DNA from 2 places in the Alteromonas sp. W12 genome. Region 1 is predicted to be linked to the other one. Evidence: predicted binding sites of a transcription regulator. Region 1 holds the regulator's gene; the other holds the start of a gene.

Region 1 (3,157 bases):
CTCAAGATCAACGAGCTGTTCTTGTAATTGTTCAAGTATCTCTCCAGCCTCAACTAGAAAGTCCTGTAATATATCCTCGTCAACATCAAACGACATGCGCCCGCTCCCCTAAAAACCTAAGCTAGACAGAAGATCATCTACATCATCTTGGCCTGACACGACGTCGTCGCGCTTATCGGCATCAATGATAGGGCCTTCTGCCTCTACACCATCAACCTTATCGGCCTTAACGCTGGATGGTTTAGTTTGTTCTGCACCGTCGCGTTCACCAAACATGGTAAGCATGTTAACTAAGCTGTCTTCCACTTCTTTAACCAAGTCGATAACGCGGCGAATAACCTGACCAGTTAAGTCTTGATAACCTTGAGCCATCAATACTTCTGTAAGTAACTGTGTAAGTTTAGCTGACTGTGCCGAACCTTCTTCCAACAATTCGTCTAAGTCTGCGCATAAAGCCTTGAATTCACCCAACTCTATCTGGCGATTCATCAGCTTCTTCCACTCAGGCATAACCTTTTCAATGCGCGCCGACAGCATTTCAGCTATAGGCATACTCGCTTCAACGGCATCCATAGTAGTATTAGCAGCTTTTTCAGTTTCTTCAATTACGTAGGTTAGGCGGGATTGTGCATCGGGAATATCATCGGTCGCGAGATTTTTAATGCGGTCGTCTATTTGGAAATTATTCAGCGCGTCATGAAGCTGACGCGTCAGTTTCCCTACTTCGGCAAATAACTCAACGTTTTCTTTCATTGAGGCCGCTTCTAATAGGGCATTGGCTGAAGCGTTGTCACCCTCTTCAAGGTAGGTGACAAGCTGTTTTGCTTCTTCCAACGAAATTGGAACGTTTACATTCGTTGACATCCAGTAAACCTCATTTCTCTGGTGAGCGTCTGGATCAACCTAAACGTTCGAATATTTTATCTAATTTTTCTTTAAGTGTTGCTGCAGTGAACGGCTTAACAACGTAGCCATTAACACCTGCTTGCGCGGCGGCAACAATTTGCTCTTTCTTCGCTTCAGCAGTAACCATAAGTACTGGTAGGTGCTTGAGCTTGTCATCGGCTCTAATCGCGCGAAGCAAGTCAATACCCTGCATTCCAGGCATGTTCCAATCGGTAACTACGAAATCGAAATCACCTTGCTGCAACATAGGCAATGCAGTACTTCCGTCATCCGCTTCCTGGATGTTGGAAAAACCCAAATCTTTAAGTAGGTTTTTGATGATACGTCTCATGGTAGAAAAATCATCGACCACGAGAATTTTCATGCTTTTGTCCAAAATAGCCTCCAGTGAGGGGTTAATTGTTATTAATTTCTATTCTTCGTCAGCTTGCCACGACTTCATTCGTGATTTGAGTTTTAACATGGCCTGACTGTGAATTTGACTGACTCTCGATTCACTTACATCAAGAACCTCACCAATTTCTCTTAGGTTCAGCTCTTCATCATAATACAGCGAAAGTACAATCGCTTCTCTTTCAGGTAATGTCGTAATTGCATGGGCAAGCGCTTTTTGGAAAGCGCCTTGCATCAAATCTTCCAGTGGTGCGTCGCTACCTCGATTTTGCTCTGTCGAAATAACATCTTCTGACACACCTAAATCTTCAATACCTACCAGCTTTCCGGCATTTACTTCATTAAGCATTTGGTGATAGTCCTGCAAGCTTACATTAAGCTTATCAGCAATATCAGAATCTCTAGCATCGCGGCCTGTTTCGCTTTCTACTTGCGAAATTGCTTCAGTGATCGCTCGGCCATTTCGGTGGACTGAACGCGGTGTCCAATCCCCTTTGCGAATTTCATCTAGCATAGCACCGCGAATGCGAATACCGGCAAACGTTTCAAAGCTGGCTCCTTTTGAACCATCAAAGTTTCGTGCGGCTTCTAATAATCCAATCATGCCTGATTGAATTAAATCGTCTACGAGAACACTAGCCGGCAATCGCGCTATCAAGTGATGCGCTATACGCTTAACCAATGGCGCATGTCTTTCGACTAACTGCGCTTTATCGGTTTGTTGTTGATAAGCGGCTGCCTTGCTGTTCAACGCTGACTTCCTACGGCTTTTTCTGCAACTAACTGTTCAATAAAGAACTCTAAATGGCCACCTGGCTGCGCTGGAATAGGCCATGTTAAGGCTTTACTCGCCAACTGTGTTATTGCAACGGCTGCAGGTGAACCTGGGTAAGCATCGACAATGGCTGTTTGTTTACGCACTGCTTTACGAATGTTCTCGTCAAACGGTACTGTCGCCACTAATTCTAGTGCAACATCTAAAAAACGCCCTGTCACTTTGCTTAATTTACTAAATAACTCTTGGCCTTCTCGCACGTCGCGCACCATATTAGCCACAACTTTGAAGCGGAAAACACCGTGCTCTCTATTCAGAATTTTTATCAATGCATACGCATCTGTCAATGAGGTAGGCTCGTCACACACAACGACCATGATGTCTTGTGAGGCTTTTGAAAAGCTCAACACCATGTCTGAAATACCTGCCGCTGTATCAACGATAAGCACGTCAATCTGCGAGCGCAGCTCACTAAAGGCACGAATTAGGCCAGCGTGTTGCGTTGGCGACAATTCTGCCATCGACTGCGTGCCTGATGTGGCAGGGGCAATCTTTATTCCGTGCGGACCGGTCACTAGTACTTCATCAAGTGTACATTCGCCGGAAAGCACGTGGGATAAGTTTTTCTCAACACGCAAACCTAACATAACGTCTACGTTAGCAAGACCGAGGTCCGCATCGAGAACCATTACACGTTTACCTTGCTTCGCCATGGCGATAGCGGTGTTCAATGTAATGTTTGTTTTACCTACGCCACCTTTGCCACCGGTGACGGCGATTACTTTGATTAACCGTGATTGCTTCATTTTTCTTAAGCTACTCGCTTGGTCGTCAATCATACTGCTTATGCTGTTTTAATTGCGTTGTTACCACTAGTATGATTCAAACCGTACTTTTTATAAAGCTTTGCAGCAGCGGAAACCAAAGATTTCGCTTCTGCAATCTTAATGTCTTCAGGTACTTTTTGACCATCGGTGACATAACTAACCGGTAATTGGTATTCAACCGCTGCACTAAGCACCTCTCCTAAAGAGTAGCACTCATCTAACTTTGTGAAAATACAGCCACTTAGTTCAATATCAT
Region 2 (3,157 bases), on a different contig from region 1:
TTCGTTCAAGTAGGTGCAACGCAAAAAAGCGTATAATTGAATTAGTGGCGATTGGCCTTTTAAGTCCACATCGTTTGCTCTAATCAAAGCCACCTTATTTTAATACGTCTTCATAGGCCTTTGTGACTCCAAAGGCCTTGTCAATTTGTACCAAAACTAGCTTTTGCGTGTAAGTAAAACGCCAGCCTCAATGTGATGAGTAAACGGGAATTGATCGAATAGTGCTGATTGAGCAACGTCGTGAGTTTCACTTAAAAGCTCAAGGTTTTGCGCCAATGTTTCAGGGTTACACGAGATATACACGATATTATCGTAATCCTGAATCATTCTAAGCGAGTCTTCATCTAACCCAGCTCTTGGTGGATCGACCAATACAGTTGTGAAATTATATGTACTTAGATCAATGCCTTCTAAGCGACTAAACGTACGTTCACCTTTCATAGCCTGAGTGAATTCTTCAGCGGCGAGTCTTACGATCTTCACATTATTAAGCTGATTTTGTTCAATATTAAACTGCGCAGCTTGTACAGAGGGCTTGGCTATTTCGGTCCCCACAACATTATCGAAGTGAAGCGCTAGCGGCAGTGAGAAGTTACCTGCACCGCAATACATCTCCAGTAAATCGCCAGAGAGCGGCTTTACGCAATCTAGTGCCCATTCAATCATGCTACAGTTCACTTCGGCATTGGGCTGAGTGAAGCTATTTTCGATATGCTTAAATATGAATTCTTTGCCATTAACGGGTAAGCGCTCAATAACAAAATCGTTGTCGATAATAAGCTTTTGTTTTCTCGCACGGCCTATGATGTTTACTTTTGGAAAGTGATCCTCTAGCGTCGCCTTTAATTCTCTTGCAGCCTCTTCCCACTTTTCATCTAATTGGCGATGGTATAAAAGGCTGATGACAAGCTCGCCAGATAGTGCAGAAAGATAATCGATTTGAAAAAGCTTCTTTCTTAGCGCCTCATTTGGTCTTACTTCTTCAAGCAACAAAGCCATAGCATGGTTTATTGCTTTACAAGCTGGAGGGAAACTATCTACGCGATACTTTTCTTTTGTTTCCTGGTTGAACATGATGTGAAATAAATCATCGCCCTCATGCCATACTCTAAATTCGGCGCGCATACGGTAGTGCGTTGGTTGCGATGGGAATACGGACAAGTCAGGCGCATTGAACGGAGAAAGTAACGCAGTAAGACGTTCTACTTTTTCGTCCAACTGAGCTTGATAGCGTTGTTGTTCGGTCGCGGTCATAAAATTCTCCATTCAATATTGAGGTCGCGAATTGTAGTCCCTTATAAAATAACTGCAACAAGCGCTATCTACTTCTGCATTATTATTAGGAACGACCCAGTAAAAAAAGCTGTATTAAAATTAAACAATACTGATTCTTTGCCGATAATAAGATTGAGGATAGTGAGGATCAAATTATGAACGTGGGTCAAATTAAGGCTTTTATGGGCGACCAGAAGGTCGATCAAAAAGCAGATCAAAAGGCATCAGTTCACCCGAACGAAATGTTGAAAAAGCAGTTACAGCAAGACGGATTGCAGCAAGCGGCTGAGTTTTCTAAACAACAAGCGGCATCAGTATCTGTTTCCAGTAGCCAAACTAGCATCGGCTTACGTGTGGTAAGTAGCAGCCTTAACCAAGCGTTAGTTATAGATGGCCAAAAGCCACAAGAAGCCAAAGAGAAAAGCATTGAAGATAAGTCGAACAGTTTGTTCGACTTTGAAAAAGTTGCCAGAAACGTACTTAAGTTCGTAGGTGGCGTTATTAGAGGTGCGGCAAACGGTGGTGCCAGCGAAGAAAAGCTTAATGGCTTATTTAGCCAAGCGAGAGAAGGCGTAAGCCGTGGATTCGCTATGGCTGAAAAAGACCTCGCTGGTTTTATGAATGAAGAGATTGAGCAAGGAATGACAAAAAGCCGCGATCTCATCGATACAGGAATAAACGATCTGGAAACTGACATATTTGGTCGCCAGCAGCCGAACGCTGTAACGCTTTCGTCCTTAAACGCGGTAGCTGCATCGGATGAGAAAAGCGGAAGCTTGCTGATTCGAACTAAAGATGGCGACGAAGTGAGTTTTAGTTTTGAGAGTCTTCGCTCGTTCCAAGCATCTCAACAACTTAATTTCCAAGCACAGGCATCTCAGGAGCAATCAGGCGGTAGTGGCGAGCAAGGTGAAAACAATTTTTCAGCGTCATACCAACAACAAACTTCGTACCAATACTATGAGCGAAGCGGTATTAGCTTTTCATTAAAAGGCGAGCTTGATGAAGATGAGTTAGAGTCGATAGCTGATTTGGTTGGTCAAGTTCAGGATCTCGCCGACACCTTTTACAGTGGTGACATCGACAAAGCATTTGAAGAAGCGTTAAGTTTAGGCTTTGACGATAAAGAGTTAGTTGGCTACGCGTTACAGTTAAATAGAACAACACAGACCGAAGTACTAAAGACGTATGAGAACATCCAACATTACAATGAAGACAAAAGCGATAATTCGAAGTTTGGAAATGTGGTTAGCCCTATAGCGCAATATCTAGAAAAGATGATGGATACTTTTGCTAATGCCGAAAGTACGTTAGAAAGTAACGAAGACTATAATACCTTAATAGGTGGGTTGATTAATGAGATCAAAGACGTGCAGGTGCCAGATCTTGTATCTGCTATAAATAGGTTTCACGCTTTTAATCAAACTTTACTTAATGGACTTCCTCAATCTGCTGAGACAAGTGAATAACTAACTATTTACTAATATAAAAGCCCGGTAGCGAAAGCTAACCGGGCTTTTTTATAGCCTATAAACCGTACTCACAAAATTATGCGTGTTCGACTTTGTCCTTTGCAGGGCGAACTTTTAGGGTTCGCTCCTGGAAGATTGAGTCGTTAGTTTTATCGATAACGCTGTTTAAGTCGTCAGTTACAACTTCGATAAAACCGTATCCTTTTCTTTTTCCAGTTTTACGATCCTTCATTAAGCGAACCGACTGTACTTCAATAAAGCTACTGAAGTATTCCTTTACTGCGTTCTCGTTTGCTCTATAAGGCAAATTACCCACATATAAAGTTTCTACTGATCCGTCATTAGAATGTGCTCTGGCATCTGAGGAAGATGGACTTTGAATAAGAGACGCTAGCCAAGGAGTAACGATA

What was found. Region 1 encodes FliA, which starts transcription of late flagellar genes. Its sites were predicted from a motif close to CTAAAGNTNNNNNNNNNNNNGCCGATA; they were not measured.
Region 2: a site for FliA is predicted at 1,375-1,401, ahead of AWH61_RS18570 (DUF5610 domain-containing protein). Genes of this name have one in related genera too.

Annotation. Positions count from the first base shown of each region.
Region 1 covers NZ_LQXH01000001.1:629,769-632,925, reverse strand. The annotation lists gene AWH61_RS02575 (chemotaxis protein CheA) at 1-96, opposite strand, end outside; gene AWH61_RS02570 (protein phosphatase CheZ) at 109-864, opposite strand; gene cheY (chemotaxis response regulator CheY) at 899-1,282, opposite strand; gene AWH61_RS02560 (RNA polymerase sigma factor FliA) at 1,319-2,050, opposite strand; gene AWH61_RS02555 (MinD/ParA family protein) at 2,047-2,913, opposite strand; gene flhF (flagellar biosynthesis GTPase FlhF) at 2,919-3,157, opposite strand, start outside.
Region 2 covers NZ_LQXH01000013.1:641-3,797, reverse strand. The annotation lists gene fabR (HTH-type transcriptional repressor FabR) at 1-36, shown strand, start outside; gene trmA (tRNA (uridine(54)-C5)-methyltransferase TrmA) at 157-1,254, opposite strand; gene AWH61_RS18570 (DUF5610 domain-containing protein) at 1,431-2,744, shown strand; gene AWH61_RS18565 (RNA recognition motif domain-containing protein) at 2,824-3,157, opposite strand, start outside.